Regions from separate parts of the Pseudarthrobacter sp. NPDC080039 genome, predicted to be linked through region 4. Evidence: predicted binding sites of a transcription regulator. Region 4 holds the regulator's gene; each other region holds the start of a gene.
The links. Region 4 encodes LexA, which represses DNA repair genes until DNA is damaged. Its sites were predicted from a motif close to TCGAACANNTGTTCGA; they were not measured.

Region 1 (5,784 bases), on a different contig from region 4:
CGCTTGGCTGGACCGGGGTACGGTCCAGGAGCGTGGCATCTCCCAGGATCACTCCGCAGGGGTGCATGGAAATATGCCTTGGGAGCCGGTCGAGCCGTTCGGTCAGGTCCACCAGGAGATCCAACTGCTGGTTCCCATCGGTGTCGCGCCGCTCAACCCGGCCCGCAAATTCCCGCAGCTCGGGTTTTTCCTGCAGCGCCTCACGGAACTTCCGCGCGGAAAACCGCCACAACTGCTTGGCAATCTCCCCCACTTCGTCGTCGTCCATGCCCAGCGCCAGGCCGGCGTCGCGCACTGCTCCCCGTGCCCGGTATCCGTTCTGCATGCTCATCAGGGTGACCCGCTCGGATCCAAAGCGTTCAAAAATCCGGCGGTAGACGTTGTGGCGCTCAGCGCTTTCGACGTCGATGTCAATATCGGGAAGGGTGGCGCGGTCATTGGAGAGGAAGCGTTCAAAAATCAGGTCATGCTGGAGCGGGTTCACATGGCTGACCTCGATCAGGTAGTTGACCAGGCTGGAGGCCCCCGACCCCCTGGCAGCAGCCCTGACCCCCATATCCTGGATCATCCGGGAAACCTCAGCCACCGTCAGGAAGTAGGAAGAGAAGCCAAGGTTGTGGATGATCCCCAGCTCATGGTCCAGCCGGGCAAGTACTGCCTGTTCCGCCATACCGTTGACGCCAGGGAAACGCCTGCCGATTCCTGCCTGGCAGCGCTGGATAAGTTCGGCGTGGGGATCCTGGTTGATGCCGATGACGGATGCCTCCGGCACCACGGGCTGCTTCCAGCCCATGTCGTTGACGGGATCGATGCGGCAGAGGTCGGCGAGCGCCTCTGTCTGTGCCATCAGCTGCCTAAGGTCCGCGGCCCCATACCCTGCAGCGGAAATGATTTCCCTGCCCAGCCCCAGCATCTGTTCCCGGGTTTTCAGCCATCCCTGTCCGGTGGGCTGAAGGAGCGGCTCGCCCGCCAGTTCCGGCAGTGACTTCAGGGTCCGTGCAGAGTCAAGGACGTCGGCTGTGGGTGCTCCATCCGCCGCGCAGTACCGCACAGCGTTGGTGATGATGGCAGGTATGTGGTGTTCCTCGGCCAGCCTGAGCATGCGGACAGCATGCGCAGTGCTGAATGGCGTCCCCGGTGCACTGAGCTGGGAGACGATTTCCGCCACCACCGTTCCTGCCGGCATTGCGTCCACCCATTTTTTGAACAGGGTGCGGGGACGCAGGTAGCGCCGTCCACCCATGGCCCGTCCCACATCTGAGTCAGGGCCCAGCAGGACGGTCAGCACCGGTTTAAGGGTTTGGGGGTCAAGGGTACGGGAAGCGAGTTCGGCGCGGGTGACCGCGGCAGGTACCGCTCCCCCTGCTTTCCCTGAGGTCCTGGCATGGGCATCGGACACCAGCCGGCAGAGCGCCCGGTACCCTGCGCCGTTGTTGTGGCCCCGGGCGAGGACCACTACCCTGCCGGAGACCTGCGTACGGTGATCGCCGTCGTCGTCAAATACTGCAAGGTCCACCCCAACGATGGGGTCGATGCCCGCAGCCATACAGGCTTTGAGGTGCTTAATGGTTCCGTAGAGGCCGTCCCTGTCTGTGCAGGCAAGGGCGGTAGCGCCGTCCGCGGCGGCTGCCATGGCAAGTTCCTCTGGCCAGGAGACGCCGTAGTGGGCACTGAACGCAGTGGAGACGTGAAGGTGGGTGAAACTCATGCTGTTCCGCGTTCAAGCAGTTCTGTGGCGTAAACCGTCATGGATCCGCAGCAGGCGCCAGCGGCCGCTTCGGATATGGCGGGTCAGGTCAAGGGTGAGGGGTTCCACTCCGGCGGCGTCTTCCGGAGCTCCGGGGCGGGATGTCCAGCCGACAGGCAGGACCTGGACCCGCCAGATTTCGTGGTCCACCACACCTGCCCCGCTTCCCAGTGGTGCCCTGCTGTCCTCAGCCCACCACTGCCGGCGTTCGTACCAGCGCACGGGTTCTGCGCAGAGAGCGTAGGGCCTGCCAGCCCATGTCAAAGATTCAGGCTGACCGGAAGCGGAACACACCACGTCAACGGATTCGCTGAACATGCCCATGCACACCTCCCGGACGAGCTTCCTGTACTGGTATTCGAATATGTATTCGAATAAAGCCAGTCTACGCCGGGTGGGAAGTAAAAAATAGCCGGGGGTGGACGGGGCGTGCGGCAGGGAGCAGGATGATGGCATGAGTACCGATGACGCACTCCTGAAGCAGGCAAGCATCAAGACCCAGGACTCCACGCTGGTAGCCACATTCGATATCGATGGCGCCATTCCGGGATCCGGCGCCTACGTGGTGGGCCTGATGGGAGCCTCACCGGACTATTCCTTACAGCGCCGGCTGTGCATCGAGTTCATGAACGGGGAGGCCATCGCCTGCTACTCGTTCAACCGTGACCAGGGAATCGAGGAAGACTACGACCTGGCAGGAGTTTCCCATTCGGAAAACAGCATCACTGGAAGCTTTCCCCTGACAGCCTTGAACGGGCTCGGACAGAGCCATGTGCTGTCCGCATTCAGCGAGGCGGACGGACGGGAGTTCCAGCATGGAGTGCCGGTGGAGGAAGCCCTTTAGGGCCTCCTCCACCCATCTGCTAGCTGTTTTCTTTGTGGATCTTCAGTTCAAGTTCGATGAACGCTGAGATCATCGCCCGGTAGGTTGACTCCACAATGTCCGGGTCGATGTCCTTTTTTTCGGCCGCGGAGCGCACATGTTCGATGATGCGTTCCACCCGGCCAGGGGCCCGTACTTCAGCGTCATCACCCTTGAGCGTCCCGGCAATCCTGATCAGCCGTTCGCGGCGCGCGATGAGGGTGACAATCTGCTCGTCCACCTCGTCAACGGCAACCCGGACGGCAGCGAGCTGTTCCCTGTCGGCCCGGGCATCCCTATCGTTTCCTTGAATTGTCGCCATCATCTGACAGTATCGAAGCATGCAGCCCAGAGTCGACTTTATCTCCCTCGGTGTCCGCAGCGTCCAGGATTCCCGCGCCTTCTATGTCGATGGCCTTGGCTGGCCCGTCCACCGCGAAGTTACCGGGGAGGTGCTCTTCATCCAGGTGAACCATGGTCTGGTGCTTTCACTGTGGGACGCGCGCCAGATGCAGGCGGAGGCCCTCACCAACGCACCCGCCGGCGTTCCCTGCATCACCCTCAGCCATAACTGTCAAAGCCCTGCAGAGGTGGACACCGTCATGGAAGAGGCGGCGGCAGCAGGCGCTGCCATCATTGCGGAGCCGGTCACCCAGCCGTGGGGCGGCTACACGGGGTACTTCGCAGATCCCGACGGCTTCCGCTGGGAAGTGGCGTACAACCCCGCGTGGGCAGTGGACGACGCCGGCACGGTCACCGTGTGATGACCGGCCCCGCCGGGCGGGGCTGCTTGAACGGTGCTGCTTGGGCAGGGATGCCATACAGGCCCCTCCGCGGCGCAACAACACCAGGGAATACCGAAAGCCGCGCTACCGTTGACCGTAAGGAAACCTTTCAAGCGACATTTAGGAGATCCCTGTGGACTTCACTCCCGAATCCGGCACCATCACCATGTTTTCCACCACCTGGTGCGGCTACTGCAACCGGCTGAAGAAGCAGCTGGATGCGCAGGGCATCGGCTACACCGAAATCAACATCGAAGAGGTTGACGGCACCGCCGAACTCGTGGAGCAGCTCAACGGCGGCAACCGCACCGTTCCCACGGTTCTCTTCCCGGACGGCACCGCGGCCACGAACCCGTCGGCTGCCGAGGTCAAGAGCCGCCTGGCCGCCTAGGCACTCCACCGGCGGCGCCGCCGCAGGACTGATGCGGGTCATGCCCCCAGGCTGCTGAACGAAGCAGTTTCCAGGGTGGCATGGCCCGCATACGTTTCCAGGAGGGCCTGCTCAACGGCCGCGACATCCACTCCGGGCACCAGGTCATCCGCGGCGCCGGCGGTGGCGGGGTCCCAGTCCAGGCCCAGGGCCGCATACGTGTCTGTGAGGACTTTGCGGATGGGGGCGGAATTTTCCACCACGATGACTGAGCTGAAGAGCCAGCCGCCGGACACCACCCGTTGGGCAGTTCCCACCAATTTCACCTGCCGCGAGCTGTCCGCCGGGTCGGTGCCGTGTACGCTGAATTCGCCGGGACAGTACTCCCCCGGAATTTCCCCCACCGCCGCCTGAACACCGACGCGCTGCAGGGCCCGCGCAAAGAGCTCCCCGAAGTAGCCGAACCGCGCTTTGGACCCGGCAACGGCGTCCGCATCCGGTTCGACGTGGTCCACTACCAGGGTGCCCTGGTGGTAGGCCGCTGCGCGCCCCCCGGCCCTGCGGACCAGTGGTTCAAAGCCATTGTCCCGGCAGGCCTGCGCTGCCGCATCAAAGCCGGGCAGCCGGGTGTCCCGCTGTCCGAATGCCACGGTGGGGGCCGGGCGGTACAGCCGCAGGGTGGGGCCTACGCTTCCACTCCTTGCCCTGGCCAGCAGCTCGAGTCCGAACTCCAGGTCCCGGCCGGCGCCGAGCGACAGGTCCTGGCGGACCACGGTGAGCGTGCGGAGTCCGGTTCCCGTGTGGTGCATCGTGGTGAAACTCCCTTGGGCTCAGGCGTCGGCAGGTTCAGTGCCGGCAGGTTCGACGGTGGCGGCCGGAGAGGCCTCACCTAGGTTACGCCCGACGTCGGCAGCAGCCTTAACGCCGGCGCCCTACCCACAGCGCATGCAGTAAAGGGACTGCGGAGACAGCCATCAGCACATTGCCCAGCACCAGGTCATCGGCGCGCACGATGGCACCGGCGACCAGCAGGGAACCGAAGACAACGGCGGAAGCGGAGCGTCGTACGGCCTTTTCCACGCGGGCGGCCTGGCGCTCCAGCCGCGGGACGGCAACCTGCAGTGACCCCTCCTCCATACGGGCGGCAAGGGCGTCAAGCCTTCCCGGCAGGCGCAGGGCAACACCTGCAGCGTCGAGGGCCTGGCGCGCCACATCCTGCACCAGGTTGCCGCGTTCGTCGCGCAGCAATTGCGCCGCATACGGTTCCACCGAATCCCAAAGGTTGAACCGCTCGTCCAGGGCACTGCAAACGCCGGACGTCAGCGACATGGCCCGGATGATGAGCAGGAAGTTCTCGGGAAGCTGGAACGGCAGGGAGCGGACCACGTCACCGAACTCCACCGCAAAGTCGCGGAACTCCCGCGGGTCCACTTCGCGCAGTTCGGCGAAGCCCATGCCGCCAAAACGGGCAAAGAGCTGCGTCATGGCCCGCTCCAGCGCCGCACTGTCAGCCGACGGCATCAGCACGCCTACGTCATTGATGGCCGCCACGAGTCCCTTGCCGTCGCGGGCGGCTGCAGCAATCACCAGCTTCCGCAGGCCGCTGCGGGTGGAGGCGGTCACCTCGCCCATCATGCCGAAATCGATGAACGTCAGTTTCCAGGGCAGTTCCCCTGTTCCTGCCGTGGCCGGGGTGACGAAGATGTTCCCGGGGTGCGGATCGGCATGGAAGAAGCCGTTGGTGAAGAGCTGGTCGAACATGATGGCCGCGAACGCGGGGGCAACCTGCGCAGGGTCGATGCCGGCGGCACGCAGTGCGTGGACGTCGGTGATCTTGATGGCCGTGACGTCTTCGAGGGTGAGTACCCGGCGCGTGGTCCGTTCCCAGACCACGGACGGTACCGCCACGCGCCCGTCGCCGGCGAAGTCCGCCGCGAAACGCTCTGCGTTGACGGCCTCCTGGAGGTAGTCGATTTCCGCAAGGCTGGTTTGGGCAAATTCCTCCACCAGCGCCGGCATG
Region 2 (5,784 bases), on a different contig from region 4:
TCCCGGGCCTGGCGGACCGCCTTGGCTTCATGCTGCAGGGCACCACGCTGCTCCACACCGGGTCCATTGCCACGATGCTGGAGCCCGGCGCGGCCGAGGTGCTGGCCGCCGTCGAACATGCCCACCCCTCCGCCACCATCAGCTTTGATCCCAACTGCCGGCCCAGCATCATCACGGACGTGGATTATGCCCGGCAGCAGGCGGAGAAATTCGTGGTGCTCTCCGATGTGGTTAAGGCATCCGACGAGGACCTCGCCTGGCTGTATCCCGGGCAGGACGTGCTGGATTCGGCACGCAAGTGGCTCGCGCTCGGTGGGGACGAGGGGCCGGCAATGGTGGTGGTCACCCGTGGCGCAGAGGGCCCTTGGGGTGTGTGCCGGGCCGGCGAAGCTTCCGTGCCTGCGCCCAAAGTTGACGTCGCAGACACCGTGGGGGCGGGCGATTCGTTCATGGCGGCGTTGCTGTCCGGCCTGGTGGACCGGGAGCTGGACGGTGCCCAGAACCGGCAGGACCTGCGGGAACTGCCGGTTGAAGGGCTGGCCGAACTGCTGGAGCACGCCGCCCGGGCTGCCGCCGTGACCGTGTCCCGGCCCGGCGCCAACCCCCCAACCCGGACCGAGCTGCATGAGGCTGCGAAGGAGGCCTAAGCCTTCATCGATTGCTCCGTACCTGCCGTTTTGCGGACCCAAAAGGACAACTACGGGGCCCCGCCGGCGAGGGCCCCGGCCTGAGCTTGCGAAGGTTGGGAGCCTGTCGGGAGCAATCGACGGGTGTAGGGGCTATTCCTTGCCGAGCCCGGCGGCGGATGTCTTCCCGTTCGAGACGCTGTTGAGGGCCCGCAGGTCGAAAATGCCCTTGATATCGGCCTGCTTGGTGGTCCCTGCCGTGACTCCGTCCGTGAGGAGCTTTTGGTAGGTTCCGGCGAGCGGGTCCACGGTGAACACGATGTTCTTCAGGGAGCGGTCAATGACGTCCGGTTTCAGCTCCGCGCCGGCGGCCTCCTTGAGGGCTGTGTTGATCACGGTGGCCTTCTCGGAGCCTGATGCCTTGTCCAGCCACTCGACCGCCTTCACGTGCCCCTTCAGCAATGCCTTGACGGTGTCCGGGTGGTCGGCGGCGAACTTCTGGTTCACGATCAGGACGGTGGTGGGGAACTCGCCCGGTTTGCCGGACAGCGAGCCGTCCCACAGGTCCTTCTCATCCACCAGCACCTTCGCGCCGGCGTTCAACACCAGGCGGGACGCCCAAGGCTCGGGCAGCCACGCGCCGTCGAGCTTTCCATCCTGAAACAGCTTCAGGGTCTGCGCGTTCTCGGTGGGGTTGATGGCAACGTCGCCGCTGCCGTCCACGTTCGTCTTGTACCCCTGCGAGGACAGCCACGCGCGGAGGGCAACGTCCTGGGTGCCCCCCAGCTGCGGCGAGGCAAGGGTCTTGCCCTTTAAGTCCGCGGCCGAGGTGATCTCCGGTTTGACCACCAACTGCGCGCCGCCCGCCGCAGCGCCGGCGATGATGTTGATGGATTGGCCCTGGCTCTTCACGAACGAGTTGATGGCCGGGTTGGGGCCGATGTAGGTGGCATCGATGGCCCCGGCATTCAGCGCTTCGATGGCGGCCGGACCGGCATTGAAGACCTGGGTGCTGAGCTTGGTGCTGCCGAGCTCGCCGGCGATGAAGCCCTTGCTGACGCCCACCAGGGCCGGAGCATGCGTGACGTTGCCGAAGTAGCCGAGCTTCAGCTCGGCGGCAGGAGTACCGGGCTGGGCGGCGTCCTGGCCTGCTGCAGGTGTCCCGCTGTTCACGGCGGAGGCGACGGCGGCGCCCCCGCCAATGAGGGCGAGGACGGCTGCCGCAATGCCAATTTTCAGGCCGGCCGAGCGCTTGGGCTTGCCGGACCCGCCGGCGACGATGCGGGTGGAGCTTTGCTGGTTCTGGGAAGTCTTGTCCTGCGGGTTTGCCATGGGGAATCCTTTGCTGGGGCGGATGCTGAGTTGAGGTTACGGAGCGTCGAGCGGCCCCACAATCGCCGGTGTCGCAGGGGTTCACGCGGGGACGCGAAGGCTCAACGTGGCGTTGCGGGGCGTCAAAATTCGTCGCGGGACGTCTTGAATCGGGGCTGCTACGGCGCCGGAATCAGTGGCGCACGTGGTCAGGTACTCTTCCTGATTCGCTGGGGGTGATTTATCTGCCGCTTTGGTGGGTACGTGCCCGACATGGGGATTTTGAAAAACTAGTCAAGGAGACTCTCATGTTGCTTTGGATCGCCATTATCATCGCTGTTCTCTGGCTTCTCGGACTGCTGGCAAACATCGGCGGCGGCCTCATTCACATTCTTTTGGTCATCGCAGTAATCGTCCTGATCTTCCACTTCGTCACAGCCCGGCGACGCGTTTAGGCAGGAAGCGTCAAGACGCGACGGTTCCGGCAGTAACGAGGTCCCGCCGCTGGCAGTGCGCCGGCGGCGGGACCTGCTGTTTTCAGGCCGCCTTGACCAGGGGGAGTTCGTCCCAGTGCGTGGTGTAGCGGGGCGAGCGCATCCCACGTTTCATGGTCCAGTCCAGGCCGGACCTGATACCGGCGTGCCCCAGGCCGATGGAGCCGCGGCCAAACCGCCTGCTCACGTCGTCGAGCAGGGGGCCGATGCCGCGTGCCTCGTGCCGGTTTTCGAACGGCGCCAGGGGCGGCTGGTTTCCTGAAGGCCGCAGGTCGGTGAGCATGAGGCCCGCCTTGGCGTACTTGAGTCCTTCCCGGATTTTGGGCAGCAGCGCGTGCGCCGCCTTGGTGAGCAGCAGTGGATCCGCCGTGGGCATGGGCAGCGGAACACACACCGACGGGTAGGCCTGTTCATGATTCCGGAAGGGCGACGTGGCCGCGAAGGCCGTCAGCACTTTCGCCTGCAGCCCGTGTTTGGCCAGCCGGGCGCTCGCCTGCTGTGCGTAGATGCTTAACACCTCGCGCAGGCCGGCAGAGGTGGTCACGGGAGTGGCGAAGGAGCGGGAAAAGATCAGTTGGTCGCGCCCGATCCGCTCCTCCTCCATAGGGATGCAGGGTGTGCCGCGCAGTTCCAGGACGGTTCGCATCAGCACCACGGAGAACCTGTCCCTGATCATGACAGGATCCGCGCGGACCAGGTCCAGGACGGTGAAGATCCCCAATACGTTCAGGCGCTTGCTGAGCCGGCCGGCGATGCCCCAGACCTCATCGACGGGCAGCCGGCCCATCAACCCCTCCCGCACCTCGGCCGGGACCGATTCCCACACGCAGACGCCGCCAAAAGCGGGATTGTTCTTGGCCCACTGGTTGCAGAGTTTGGCAAGGGTCTTGGTGGGGGCGATGCCCACGCAAACAGGCACCCCCACATGCCGGCGCACGGATTCTTTGATCCTGGCGCCCAGGGCCAGCAACTGCCCGGTGTCTCCTTTGACGCCCAGGAACGCCTCATCAATGCTGTACACCTCCAGCCAGGCCGAATACCTGCCCAGCAGTTCCATGACACGGGCGCTGATGTCCCCGTAAAGCTCGTAGTTGCTGGATTTTGCCACCAGCCCCCATTCTTCGGCGCGCGGCGCAAGCTTGAACCAGGGCTCGCCGGTGGCAATGCCCAGTGCCTTCGCCTCCGGGGAGCGCGTCACGGCGCAGCCGTCATTGTTGGACAGCACCACCAGCGGACGCCCCTCCAGTGAGGGGTCGAACGCCCGCTCCGCGGAGGCGTAGAAACAGTTGACGTCCACGTGCGCAATCTGCGGCATCTGCCGCATGGGGGCCGGCCTAGCCATGCCGCTGCTCCCGAGGACCCCGTACCTCAGACATGGTGCAGGCACCTGGTGGCCACGCCCCAGACGGTCAGCTCGGACAGCGCGGGCACGTGGATGTCCGGATACTTGGGATTCTCTGCCTGCAGCACCACACCGCTGCCGGTGATGCGGAGGCGTTTGACGGTTAGTTCACCGTCCAGTACCGCGATCACCACAGATCCGTCCCTGGGTTCGAGCGCCCGGTTCACGATCAGTTCGTCGCCGTCGCTGATGCCGGCGCCCTCCATGGAGTCGCCAGTCACCCGCACCACGAAGGTGCTGGTGATGTCCTTGATCAAGTGTGCGTTCAGGTCGATCCGGCCGTCGAAGTAGTCCTGGGCCGGGGACGGAAAGCCTGCCGCCACCGGCACGGGCGAGATGAGCACCGAAAACAAGGAGGCGCCCGCCTCTATCACGCGGGGACCGATAATAACGCCCACAACACACCCTTATTCGAAAATATGTTCGATAGTTCAGTGTAGCCCCGGAGGCTGACAACGGGCAGTCTTCCGCGAACTGCCACCATGGGGGCGCCCACGCCCCCGTAGACTTGCAGGATGCGGCTGGTTGCAAGCGATATCGACGGAACAATCCTTGGGCATGACGGAAAGATCAGCCCCCGCACCATCCGCGCCTTCCACGCCTGCCGGGATGCCGGCGTCGAACTTGTCTTCGTCACGGGACGGCCGCCGCGATGGCTGCACCCGCTGGAAGAGCAGCTGGGCCACACGGGGCGGGTGATTTGCTCCAACGGAGCTGTGGTCTGGGACCTCGAGGCCAACCGCCTGGTCTCTGCCCGCACCCTGCCCACCGATACCGTCATGGAAGCCCGCCGCATCATCAAGGCGCTCCGGCCGGCCGCGCTGTTCGCCGCCGAAACGCTGACCGGCTTCCACCTGGAACCGGGCTTCATCGAAAACGAGTCCAGCGAGCTTCTTGCCGAATTCACCCCGGCGCCGCTGGCGGACACGCTCACGGACAACGACTCCGTGGTGAAGTTCCTCGCCATCGTCCGGGAGGGAACGCCGGACGACTTCCTCGCCGAGGTGGCTCCCGCCGTCGGGCACCTGGCCGCTGCCACCCACTCCTCGCCCGGCGTCGCCATGCTGGAACTGTCGCTGCCCGGGGTGAACAAGGCAGTCACGCTCGCCGAATATGCGTCCGGGCTGGGCATCGATGCCGCCGACGTGGTGGCCTTCGGGGACATGCCCAACGACATCGAAATGCTCCGCTGGGCGGGCCACGGCTACGCGATGGCCAGCGGACACCCGGAGGCCATCAGGGCGGCGGGTCAGCGGGCGCCGCATTTTGACGACGACGGCGTGGCCCAGGTTCTGGAGGCCAGGCTCGCTTCCCTGGGCGTCCAGTTCTCCTGACCCCGCGCCTGGTGCCCGTTGCCAACTTCACAGCCTGCGCTCACCTGGCGTTTACCTTCCCGCCGTAGCGTGAAGCGTGCAGGGCCGGCAGCCTCCCGCCGGCTCGAAGGGGGTAATAATGGCAAGGAATGCATGGCAACACGCGGCCAATGCGCCGCTGGGCACGGCAACGCCCGCCCCGCACTGGAAGCAGCTGCGGCAGGGTGACCGCGTCCGGGTCCTGTTTTCGCCCGGGTTTGAAGCAGGTGGCGTGGTGGACACCGTTACGCCGGACCACACCGCTGTGTGGGTCCACCTCGACGGCGGCCGCGGCCGGACCATGCTGCACTGCAGCGACGGCGTCGACATCGTGGCCTGCCGCGAGACCGCATGCCGGGACTGACGGCGGGGTCCGGGCCCGCGCGGCGGAGTACGCTCGCAGTGTGACCCTGCCCTTCTTCCAGCACCCCGACGACGCCGGGCGGCAGCTTCCCATCGCCATGGCCCACCGCGGGTTCTCTGCCGAGGGGCTCGAAAACTCGATGGCCGCGTTCCGGGCCGGCGTGGACCTGGGATTCCGTTACCTCGAAACGGACGTGCACACCACGGCCGACGGCGTGCTGCTGCTTTTCCACGAC
Region 3 (5,784 bases), on a different contig from region 4:
GCTGTCTTCCGGGCCTCTTCGAAGGCGGGCGGTTCGTGCAGGGTGCGGCGGATCAGGAACGCTACAACAACCACGGCGGCGCTGAGCCAGAACGGGATGCGCCAGCCGATGCCGAACTTGATCTCATCCGGCAGGGTCAGGACGGGGATGAATACCAGGGCTGCGAGGATCTGGCCGCCCTGGGTGCCGGTGAGGGTCCACGAGGTGAAGAATGAACGGCGGTTGTCCGGGGCGTGCTCCAGGGTCATGGAAGAAGCGCCGGCCTGCTCTCCCGCGGCGGAGAGGCCCTGGCAGAGGCGGGCCAGTACCAGCAGGGCCGGAGCCCACCAGCCAACCGTGCGGAAGTCCGGCAGGCAGCCGATGACGAAGGTGGATGCACCCATGAGCACCAAAGTGAACATCAGGACCTTCTGGCGGCCCACCCGGTCGCCGAAGTGGCCCAGGATGATGGCGCCGATGGGCCGGGCCACGTAGGCGAACCCGAAGGTGGCGAAGGACATGATGGCAGCGTTGGCATCCGCACTGGGGAAGAAGACGGTGGGAAAGATCAGCGCCGCTGCGGAGCCAAAGATAAAGAAGTCGTAGTACTCGACGGCGCTGCCGAGGAAGCTGGCGAGGGCAGCCTTCCTGGGCGTCCCGGCGGAGGTGAGGGCACCCGCCCCTGCGGACGGAAGTGTCTTGCTCATGGTGTTCCTTTGGTGTGACGACATTGTCGCGGATGGATCTGGGGGTCGCAGCCGCCGCTGCCTTGGTGCGGGCGGGGTGCGATGCGGCTGGAGTCCGGAAAAGACCCGGCATAAGTAGCCACATTGTGGGAGCTACTTGTGCGATATAGAAACTATGACTGTGAGGGCTGTCACCTGTCAAGAAAAATAATCATCATCTAGAAGCAGCTCTCACATTGTGGCAATATGGAGTTATGAGTGTGAACCAAACCACAGCGGCCAATGAAGAATCCGCTGTCGCCGCAACGGCCGCAGAACCCGTAAATGCCATGCCTCCGGCGGGGAAGGTCGGCGCGCGTCCTGCGGACCGCACGGACATGGTGGGCAAGGCCCTTGGCCTGCTCGTCCTGCTGGGTGACGAACCGCGTGGCGCTACCGCCGCGGACATATCGCGCCGGGCGGAGCTTCCGTTCAGCACCACCTACCGGCTGCTTGGCTCCCTGACCCGCGATGGCTTTGTCGACTATGAGCCGGACGGGCGCCGCTACCACCTGGGCCTGAGAATCTTCCAGTTGGGACAGCGTGTCTCCAACCACCATGGCTTTGCCGGGACGGCCATGCCCATCCTCCGCCGCGTCACTGAGCAAACCGGCGAAGCAACCATCCTCAGTGTCCGCGACGGCCTGCACCACCTGACCGTCAGCAAGGTGGATGGGCCGCAGACTTTCCGCGTGACCAGCGACCCCGGCCACCTCGGGTCGCTCTCCACTACGGCGGTGGGCAAGGCCCTGGTGGCGTTCGCGGAGGATGCGGAGCGTGAAAAGCTGCTGGCCGAGCTTCCGCTGGAGGCGCTCACCGGGAAATCCATCACGGACCGCGATGCCTTCAGGGCTGAAATCGAGAAGGTGCGCCGACAGGGCTACGCCGTCATGGACGAGGAAAACGAGGCCGGCATGCGCGCGGTGGCCGTACCGCTGCTCAATGACCAGGGGCATGCCTTCGCTTCGCTGGCAACTGCCGTGCCGGTGTTCCGGCTGGACCTCGAGGGGCTGACCGCCCACGTGCCCCTGCTGCAGGAAGCTGCCGCAGAACTGGCCGCCCGGCTGCCGCAACGGTAGGAGTCATCCGGGTCGCGGGCTCTTCCTGCCCAATTTGTTCGTATCTAGAACACTAGTGCGATAAGTGAACATTTGCTGTACTGTAATCCCTATCACCCGCTACGCAGCCAGTTATGCGTATCCGGTGCCGTACCAAAGGAGCTGCCCGCATGAGCAATCGAACTGAGTCCTACCTCGTGGGACTGGTTGGTGATGGCGTGATGCCCTCGCTCACGCCGCCCATGCACGAACGGGAAGGCGACGTGCAGGGCCTGCGCTACCTGTACCGGCCTATCGACCTTCTGGAGCTGGGACTGCCCGGTGAGTCTGTGGGCGCCATCCTGCAGAGCGCCCGCACCCTGGGCTTCAATGGCCTGAACATCACGCACCCCTGCAAGCAGCTGGTCCTTCAACACCTCGATGAGGTGAGCCCGGACGCCCGCCGGCTGGGCGCCGTCAACACCGTGGTCATCCGCGACGGCCGCTTCATCGGCCACAACACCGACTTCTCGGGCTTCGCTGCAGCGCTGGCTACCGGCCTGCCCGGAGCCAGGCTGGACCGCGTGGTGCAGCTTGGCGCCGGTGGCGCCGGCTCCGCCGTCGCCTATGCCCTGCTGACCGCCGGAGTCCGCACGCTGCACCTGGTGGATGTTGACCCCGCGCGGGCCGCAGCCCGGGCAGCCGAGCTGTCCGGCTTCTTCCCCGGCCGCACCATCAAGGCAGGCGCGACGGCGGAGCTGCCGCAGCTGATGCCCCTGGCCGACGGCCTGGTGCACTGCACCCCGGTGGGGATGGCAGCCCACCCCGGGGTCCCCCTGGACCTCGACCTGGTCGAATCCCGGCACTGGGTGGCGGATATTGTCTACCGGCCCATCGAGACCGAACTGGTGCGCGGCGCCCGCGCCAAAGGCTGCGACGTCCTGGACGGCGGTCGCATGGCCGTGGGCCAGGCCGCCGACGCGTTCCGCATCTTCACCGGCCTGGTCGCGGATCCTGACCGCATGCGCTCGCACTTCCTCGAACTCGTGGCCGCCGAGGAGGTGGCCGCCTGATGCGCACTGGAATCGCCACCGTCTGCCTCTCCGGCACGCTGAAGGAAAAGATGCACGCCTGCGCCATCGCGGGCTTCGACGGCATCGAGATCTTCGAGCAGGACTTGGTTACCTCGCCCCTCAGCCCCGAAGAGGTACGCATGATGGCCGCGGACCTGGGCCTGGGCCTGGACCTGTACCAGCCGTTCCGGGATTTCGACGGCGTCACCCCTGACCTGCTGAAAGCCAACCTCCGCCGCGCGGAAGCGAAATTCAAGCTCATGTCCCGCCTGGGCATGGACACTGTCCTGGTCTGCTCCAACGTTGCCACCGCCACGATTGACGACGACACCGTCCGCGCCGAACAGCTGGCGCAGCTCGCCAACCTCGCCGGCGACCACGGCATCAAAGTCGCCTACGAGGCACTGGCCTGGGGCAAGTACGTCAACGACTACGAGCACGCCCACCGCCTCGTGGAGATGGTGGACCACCCCAACCTCGGCACCTGCCTGGACTCCTTCCACATCCTGTCCCGCGACTGGGAGACCTCCCACATCGAGGCCTTCAACCCGGACAAGATCTTCTTCGTCCAGGTAGCCGACGCCCCCAAGCTCTCCATGGACGTCCTGTCCTGGAGCCGCCACTACCGGGTCTTCCCGGGTGAGGGGCAGTTCGAGCTGGCCAAGTTCATGGGCCACGTGGTCCGCGCCGGCTACACCGGGCCGGTCTCGCTGGAGGTCTTCAACGACGTCTTCCGGCAGTCCGACGTCGAACGCACCGCGGTGGACGCCATGCGCTCGCTCATCTGGCTGGAGGAACAGAGCGCCAAGTGGCTCGCGGGCACCTCCACGGACGCCGCGCAGGGCAGCGGCGGCGCGAACCGCCGTCGTTATCCCATGGAACTGGCCACGCTGCCCAAGGTGAACGAACCAGCCGGGTTCAACTTCGCCGAAGTGAAGGCGGACGATACCGCGCAGCTGGAGAAGCTCCTTGGCCAGCTCGGCTTCGCGTTCGAGGGCCGGCACCGCACCAAGGACGTCCAGCTGTGGACCATGGGCCAGGCCCGGGTGATCATCAATGAACAGGCGGCGCGGCACGCGGAACCCGCCATCGCGGCGCTGGGGTTCGACGTCGATTCCCCCGTGATTGCCTCCGCCCGGGCGCAGCAGCTCAAGGCCCCGGTGGTGGCCCGCAAGGTCCAGGCGGACGAGGAAGTGTTCCAGGGCATTTCCGCGCCGGACTCCACCGAGATCTTCCTCTGCCAGGGCAGCCCGGACGGAACGGCTGCCTGGACGCACGAATTTGGGGAAGGGCTGGAACACCCCTCCGCGGGGGCCAGTGCGGTCATTGACCACGTCAACCTCGCCCAGCCGTGGCAGCACTTCGACGAGGCCGTCCTCTTCTACACCAGCGCCCTGGCCCTGGAGCCGCAGCCGTTCGCCGAGGTGCCCAGCCCCAGCGGCCTGGTCCGTTCCCAGGTCATGCAGACCTCCCACGGTGCGGTTCGGCTCGTCCTGAACCTCGCCCCCATCCAGCAGGCGCGGAACGAGGCCCGCAAGACCTACCAGGAGCACATCGCCTTCGCCGTGGACGACCTCGTGGCAACGGCCCGCGCCGCGCGGGACCGGGGCCTGGAATTCCTGCAGATCCCGGCCAACTACTACGAGGACCTTGACGCCCGGTTTGATCTTGAGCCGGAATTCCTGGCCACCCTCCAGGAACTCAACCTGCTGTTCGACCGCGACGCCGACGGCGAATTCCTGCACTTCTATACGGCCACGGTGGGCAGTGTGTTCTTCGAGATGGTGGAGCGCCGCGGAAACTATGACGGCTACGGCGCCCCGAATGCTCCGGTGCGCCACGCCGTGCAGTACGACTCGCTGCACCGCAGCCCTCGCCCATAAAGCCACAGACGCAAGACAATCAACAGATCAGAAAGGAGCCAGCCGTGCCGGAAGACATCACTTCAGAGCTGGAGTCCGAGGAACTCGTGCCCCCGGCCGAACCGAAGGCTGCCCACCAGCTGGACAAGGCCATCGAATCCCAGGCGGACCTCAGCGCAGAGATCAGCGCCATCGGCGAGGCTTACCAGCGCGCGCTCAAGGACGGCGCCCAGGCCGAGATCCAGCCCCGCCTGGACTACCCGCCGTACCGCAGCAGCATCCTGCGCCACCCCACCAAGAGCCTGCAGCACGCCGACCCCGAGACCATCGAGCTGTACTCGCCGGCGTTCGGGCACCAGGACGTGCACGCGCTGGAATCGGACCTGACCATCCAGCACAACGGCGAACCGCTCGGTGAGCGCATCATCGTCTCCGGCAAGGTCCTGGACGGCGACGGCCGCCCGGTAGCCGGGCAGCTGGTGGAGATCTGGCAGGCCAACTCTTCCGGCCGCTACATCCACAAGCGCGACCAGCACCCTGCCCCGATCGACCCCAACTTCACGGGTATCGGCCGCTGCATCACCGGCCCGGACGGCTCGTACCGGTTTACCACCATCAAGCCCGGCGCCTACCCGTGGAAGAACCACCTGAACGCGTGGCGCCCGGCGCACATCCACTTTTCGCTGTTCGGCACCGAATTCACGCAGCGCATCATCACCCAGATGTACTTCCCCGGAGACCAGCTCTTCCCGCTGGACCCCATCTACCAGACCATCGTGGACCAGGACGCCCGCGACCGGCTGGTGGCCACCTACGACCACAGCCTCACCGAACCCGAGTGGGCACTCGGCTACAACTGGGACATCGTCCTGACCGGTCCCAAGCGGACCTGGACCGAAAATGAAGCATACGGCGACGCCGGGGATGAGGAGTAGAGATGAGCACCAAACTGGTACCCACCCCCGGCCAGACCGTGGGCCCGTTCTACGGCTACGCCCTCCCGTTCGAGAAGGACAACGAACTCCTGGCCCCGGGCTCACCCGGTTCCATCCGCCTGCAGGGCACCGTGTATGACGGCGCCGGGCACACCATTCCGGACGCCATCCTG
Region 4 (5,784 bases):
GGCGTTCCGTCATGGGCAAACTCGTGGTAGGCCTCATCCACGATCACGATGGCCTGGCTGTCCGTGCCGGCCTCGTAGACGGCTTCCACAACGTCCAGCCCCAGTCCGGTGCCGGTGGGGTTGTTGGGCGAGCAAAGGAAGACGATGTTCGGCTGCAGTTCCCTGACCTGGCGGGCAGCTGACTCTGCGCTGAGGTCGTACCCCTCGCCGCGCTCGCCGGTGATGTACTGGGTGTCGGTTCCGCTCGCGAGCAGGGGGTACATGGAGTACGTGGGCGGGAAGCCCAGCGCGGTCCGGCCGGGACCGCCAAAAGCCTGGAGAATTTGCTGAAGCACTTCGTTGGAGCCGTTGGCTGCCCACACGTTGGATTCATCCAGGCCGTGTCCAAGGTATTCCGCCAGAGCCTTCCGAAGCTTGGTGAACTCGCGGTCCGGGTAGCGGTTGAGCCCTGCAGCGGCCTCCGTAACGGCGGCGCTGATGGCGGCGCGGACGTCAGCCGGAACACCATGGGTGTTCTCATTGACGTTCAGGAGGATGGGGACGTCCAGTTGGGGCGCCCCGTAGGGGGTGAGGCCGCGAAGGTTGCTGCGGAGGGGAAGCCGGTTCAGACGTTCTAGCTGGTCGTTCACCTGAACAGTTTAGTTGCCTCGGCAACGACCGGAAAATGTGACGGTTCTCCGCCCTCCCCGGCGCCCCACCGCGGCCCAGGCAGGCCTCGCCCGAAAAAGGCGCATACTCAACGGGTGGGGACGAACAACTGCTGGCCAGGCAGCACGGACCCGGCCCTGAGGTTGTTGAGCTGGACGATGTCCGCCACGACGTCCCTGGCGTCCCGGTCCGGTGCCACCGCACTGGCAATAGCCCACAGGGACTGTCCCGGCTGCACGGTCACGGTGAGCGTGGGCGTGACCGCCAGGTCTGAGGCCGAATCAGAGGCCTTGGCCGGCGAATGGAAGATGCCGGCCAGGGACAGCAATAGCACGGCAATGACAACAAGCGGGACCCCAATCAGGACGATCCTGCCCCGTCGCGTTAGCCGCAGGGGTGCTGACGGGAGTGAAACCTGGTGAAGAGATATAGCTGACATGAACTGAGCCCTCCTGGACCTGCCGTGCTGCCCGGGTGTTCTTCCGGCGCCTGGGGATCCGGGGTACGGGCGGAAACTTTTCCGGCCACATCTTCGAATAACTGGCGCATCGGTTAGAACACATGTTCGAACTTGCTTGATTCAGTTTTAGCACTTATCAACGAACATTGTCGAGACTCGCTAGAACAAATGTTTGAAAAAGCAGTGTGGCTGGCCTAGCTTTGAACCAGAGAACAACCACCCCTGAAGTTGAACAGCAGGGTCTGACAATGACAGTGGGAGTCCTTCCGGGCGGCGCTGCAGCACAGCAAAAGCGGAAGAACCGGCGGCAAGCGAAAGGCATCGGCGAATATGGCAGCAGCAGCCGCCGGGGGCAGGACCGCCCCGCAATCCAAGAGGACCGCCAAGGGGCTGACACCCCGGCAGAAAAAGATCCTCGAAACCATCCAGCGCTCAGTGAATGAGAATGGGTATCCGCCCTCCATGCGGGAAATCGGCGATACCGTGGGATTGGCAAGCCTGTCGAGCGTCACCCACCAGCTCTCGCAATTGGAGAAGCTGGGTTACCTCCGGCGCGACCCCAAACGGCCGCGTGCCATGGAAGTACTGATGCCCCTCACCCTGGACGGCGGCGGCAAAGCGGCCGGCACGTCCCCCGCACCCCAGGCTGCATCGGGCGGCGCCACCGTGGCTGAACTACCCACCGCACTCGATACGGCGATGGTCCCGCTGGTGGGCCGGATTGCTGCCGGCGGACCGATCCTGGCTGAACAACTCGTTGAAGACGTCATGCCCCTTCCCCGCCAACTGGTTGGTCAAGGTGAACTCTTCATGCTGAGGGTGGCCGGTGACTCCATGGTGGACGCGGCCATTTGCGACGGCGACTGGGTGGTGGTCCGGCGGCAGGCTGACGCTGCCAACGGCGACATCGTTGCTGCACTGCTCGACGACGAAGCAACCGTCAAGACGTTCCGGCAGCGCGACGGCCACACGTGGCTGCTCCCCCAGAACACCCAGTACGAACCCATCCTGGGCGACCACGCCACCATCATGGGCAAGGTCGTCTCGGTCCTGCGCTCCCTCTGACTCCTCGGGGAGCCGGCTGTTCCTGCGACGCTCCACCGGGCACTGCAGGAACCGTCTCCGGGCTCCCGCAGCTACCTCGACGCGTCGGCGCCCAGCCGGCTGAGCGCCGCCAGCGCCTTGCTGCGGTCGGTAGTTGCCCAGAACGGCGGCAGGGCGCCCCGGAGAAAACCGGCATAGCGCTCGGTGGCCAGCCGCGAGTCCAGCACGGCCACCACACCTTTGTCCCCCGGTGACCGGATCAGCCGGCCGGCCCCCTGCGCCAGCCGGATCGCGGCGTGCGTGGCCGAAACAGACATGAACCCGTTCCCGCCCGCCTGCGCCACTGCCCGCGACCGTGCCGTCATCAGCGGATCATCCGGCCGCGGAAACGGAATTCGGTCGATTACCACAAGGCGGCAGGAGCCTCCGGGCACGTCGACTCCCTGCCACAGGGACATGGTCCCGAAAAGGCAGGTATCGGGCTCATCGGCGAACTGCTTGACCAGGGCGGTCATGGTCGACTCGCCTTGGCACAGGACCGTCACGTCCAGCCTCGGCCGCAGGGCGTCCGCTGCTTCTTCAGCCGCCCGGCGGGAGGAGAAGAGGCACAATGCGCCGCCGCCCGATGCCTTGATGAGCGCTTCCAGTTCCTCCAGCGCCTCCGGAGACACGCCGCGCCCGGGTTTGGGCAGGTGGCCGGCCACGTAGAGGATGCCCTGTTTGGGATAGTCGAAGGGCGACCCGACGTCCACGCCCTTCCAGCTTGGCGCCCCCTCACCCAGGAGGCCCAGTCCACCCGCCGCAGGTTCGAAGGCCGAGCCGATCGCGAGGGTAGCGGACGTCAACACCACGGTGTGCCCCGCAAAGAGCCCTTCCCGCAACCTTCCGGCCACGGACAACGGCGCGATGTTGACCAGCACCGGCGCGTTCTCGTCCGGCGGCGAGTATCCCTGTCCGGGATCGAAGGTGCTGGCGCGGGAAAACCAGACCACTTCCCGGTTTTCCCTGGCGGCGATAAGCCGCTCGCACAGTTCCAAAATAAGCATGAGGCGGGACCGCGCGAGCTGCCGCCCGCCGTCGGCTGTAGTGTTGCTGTCCCCCTTGGAATCGGACAGTGCGGCCCGGCACGCCTCGCGCAACTGGTCCACGCAGTCAAGCTGCTCATCGTTCAGGCCATTGGGAAGCAAGCCGCTTGGCGCCCCGGCGAGTGCCAGCTCAAGATTGGCGGCGGCCGCGTTCAAGGCGTCAACGGTGATGGCAGTGTGCTTCCGGGCGCCGGCAGCGGCAGCGTGGACCATGGCGACCGAAAGTTGCCCCGAGACTGCGCCGGTCACCCGGTCCTGCAGTTCGTGCGCTTCGTCAACCACCACGACGTCGTATTCAGGCAGTACTGCGAGTCCCTCGAAAGCGCTGACGGCAAGCATGGCATGGTTGGTCACCACCACGTCCGCCTCGGCCGCGTCCTGCCGCGCCAGTTCACTGAAACACTCTGCGGCCAAGGGGCATTTCTGGGCGCCCAGGCATTCCATGGACGTCACGGAGACCTGGCGCCAGGCCCGGTCGGTCACACCAGGCAGGAGCTCGTCCCGGTCGCCGGTGGTTGTCTTCTCTGCCCACTCGCGGAGCCGCACCACTTCCCTGCCAAGCTGCGACGACGGGCCCCCAACGGCAGCGGCGAAGTGCGGAACGCTGGTGTCCTCACCCAGTGAGAAGAGCTGCCCTTCCGACGGCTCCTCGGAGGGGAAACCGCCTTCGAGCTTGTGGCGGCAAACGTAATTGGACCGCCCTTTGACCAAGGCAACCTTCACGGGCCGCTCCAGCGCCGGCGTGATGTTCTTCAACAGCCGCGGCAGGTCCCTGCCGACAATCTGCGTCTGCAGTGCCAGCGTGGCCGTGGACACCAGCGCCGGTTTGTTGCTTTCCAGGGCGTGGGCAATGAGCGGCACCAGGTAAGCCAGCGACTTGCCGGTGCCGGTGCCGGCCTGGACCAGCAGATGGTCTCCTGTTTCGATGGCCCGGGCCACCTGCCGCGCCATCTCATGTTGTCCGGCGCGGCTCTGTCCGCCCATTCCGGCAACAGCCCGGTCGAGCAGTTCGATGACGAACTGCTCGCCGGGCGTCCCTGCCGCGTCGCCCGCCGCGGCCTCAGTCATTGACGGCGAATGGTTCCAGTTCGGACGCCAGGCCCTCCCGGACCTTCACCGCAGTCCTGGTACCTGCCTCGATATGGTCCACGCTCAGAATCTCGGCATCGGACTGGTGGAGCTTGCTGATCAGGTCTCCGCGGTCGTACGGGATGAGCAGGTCCATCTGGACGGACGGCCGGGGAATCGATTCGCTGATGAGCTTCAGCAGTTCGGGGATCCCCTCACCCGTACGGGCTGAGACCACCACGTGCCGCTGTTCGCGCTGCTTCAGCCGCTCAACGACAAAGGGATCAGCTGCGTCGGCCTTGTTCAGGACGATGATCTCCGGCACCTTGCGGGCGTCAACTTCGCTGAAGACCTTACGGACCGCTGCGATCTGCCCCTCCGGATCAGGGTGCGAAACGTCCACCACGTGCAGGATCAGGTCCGCGTCCGCCACCTCCTCGAGGGTGGAGCGGAAGGCCTCCACCAGCTGGGTAGGCAGGGAACGGACGAATCCAACGGTGTCCGCCAGGGTGTAGCCCAGGCCGTCGGGAGTCTCCGCCTTTCGGACGGTGGGATCCAGCGTTGCGAACAGGGCGTTCTCCACAAGGACGCCGGCGTCCGTAAGCCGGTTGAGCAGGGAAGACTTGCCGGCGTTGGTGTATCCGGCGATGGCCACGGAAGGCACTTCATTACGACGGCGGTTGGCCCGCTTGGTCTCCCGTGCCGGCTTCATCGCGGCGATCTCGCGCCGCAGTTTGGCCATGCGGGTACGGATTCGTCGCCGGTCCAGTTCGATCTTGGTTTCACCGGGGCCGCGGGAACCCATGCCGGCAGCTGCGCTGCCCACCTGGCCACCAGCCTGGCGGGACATCGATTCGCCCCAGCCGCGGAGTCGGGGAAGCAGGTATTCCAGCTGCGCCAGCTCCACCTGGGCCTTGCCTTCGCGGCTCTTTGCGTGCTGCGCGAAGATATCCAGGATCAGGGCCGTCCGGTCGATGACCTTGACCTTGACGATGTCTTCAAGGGCACGCCGCTGGGAGGGGGCCAGTTCGGCATCCACGATGACGGTATCGGCGCCGGTGGACATGACAATGTCCTTGAGCTCCTGAGCCTTGCCCGAGCCCAGGAAGGTTCCGGGGTCCGGCTTGTCGCGGCGCTGCACCAGCCCGTCGAGGACTTCCGAGCCCGCGGTTTCGGCGAGGGCGGCCAGCTCACGCAGCGAGTTTTCGGCGTCGGCAAGGGTTCCCTCGGACCAGAGCCCGGCTAGCACCACCCGCTCAAGGCGCAGCTGGCGGTATTCGACCTCGGTGACGTCCTCCAGTTCTGTGGACAGCCCGGCCCGGCGGCGCAGGGCGCGCCGTTCCTCAAGGTCCTGCTGGTCGCCGTCGTACGTTGAATGTTCTTCGTCGAGGCGGGAAATGGCCTGGGCCCTGCCGAGCACCGCTTTTCCATCACCGCTGCCCTCACCCCGGGGCGTGCTGACATTCTTGGCCGGTACGT

Region 1: the regulator LexA is predicted to act here: its motif matches at 2,106-2,121, upstream of AB0313_RS01650 (DUF6504 family protein).
Region 2: the regulator LexA is predicted to act here: its motif matches at 4,245-4,260, upstream of umuD (translesion error-prone DNA polymerase V autoproteolytic subunit).
Region 3: the regulator LexA is predicted to act here: its motif matches at 1,829-1,844, upstream of AB0313_RS10430 (shikimate dehydrogenase).

What each region holds. Positions count from the first base shown of each region.
Region 1 is NZ_JBFBKY010000001.1:361,372-367,155, forward strand. Features, by position in the region: gene dnaE (DNA polymerase III subunit alpha) at 1-1,708, opposite strand, end outside; gene AB0313_RS01650 (DUF6504 family protein) at 1,721-2,071, opposite strand; gene AB0313_RS01655 (hypothetical protein) at 2,202-2,591, shown strand; gene AB0313_RS01660 (chorismate mutase) at 2,611-2,934, opposite strand; gene AB0313_RS01665 (VOC family protein) at 2,951-3,373, shown strand; gene AB0313_RS01670 (mycoredoxin) at 3,528-3,785, shown strand; gene AB0313_RS01675 (lipoate--protein ligase family protein) at 3,824-4,573, opposite strand; gene AB0313_RS01680 (AarF/UbiB family protein) at 4,683-5,784, opposite strand, start outside.
Region 2 is NZ_JBFBKY010000016.1:14,193-19,976, reverse strand. Features, by position in the region: gene AB0313_RS15735 (carbohydrate kinase) at 1-647, shown strand, start outside; gene AB0313_RS15730 (ABC transporter substrate-binding protein) at 780-1,958, opposite strand; gene AB0313_RS15725 (lmo0937 family membrane protein) at 2,246-2,392, shown strand; gene AB0313_RS15720 (Y-family DNA polymerase) at 2,475-3,755, opposite strand; gene umuD (translesion error-prone DNA polymerase V autoproteolytic subunit) at 3,800-4,231, opposite strand; gene AB0313_RS15710 (HAD family hydrolase) at 4,349-5,167, shown strand; gene AB0313_RS15705 (hypothetical protein) at 5,286-5,549, shown strand; gene AB0313_RS15700 (glycerophosphodiester phosphodiesterase) at 5,590-5,784, shown strand, end outside.
Region 3 is NZ_JBFBKY010000007.1:88,560-94,343, reverse strand. Features, by position in the region: gene AB0313_RS10440 (MFS transporter) at 1-686, opposite strand, end outside; gene AB0313_RS10435 (IclR family transcriptional regulator) at 995-1,783, shown strand; gene AB0313_RS10430 (shikimate dehydrogenase) at 1,933-2,814, shown strand; gene AB0313_RS10425 (TIM barrel protein) at 2,814-4,697, shown strand; gene pcaH (protocatechuate 3,4-dioxygenase subunit beta) at 4,742-5,611, shown strand; gene pcaG (protocatechuate 3,4-dioxygenase subunit alpha) at 5,614-5,784, shown strand, end outside.
Region 4 is NZ_JBFBKY010000008.1:129,949-135,732, reverse strand. Features, by position in the region: gene AB0313_RS11705 (histidinol-phosphate transaminase) at 1-629, opposite strand, end outside; gene AB0313_RS11700 (LysM peptidoglycan-binding domain-containing protein) at 737-1,087, opposite strand; gene lexA (transcriptional repressor LexA) at 1,439-2,173, shown strand; gene AB0313_RS11690 (ATP-dependent DNA helicase) at 2,245-4,305, opposite strand; gene hflX (GTPase HflX) at 4,298-5,784, opposite strand, start outside.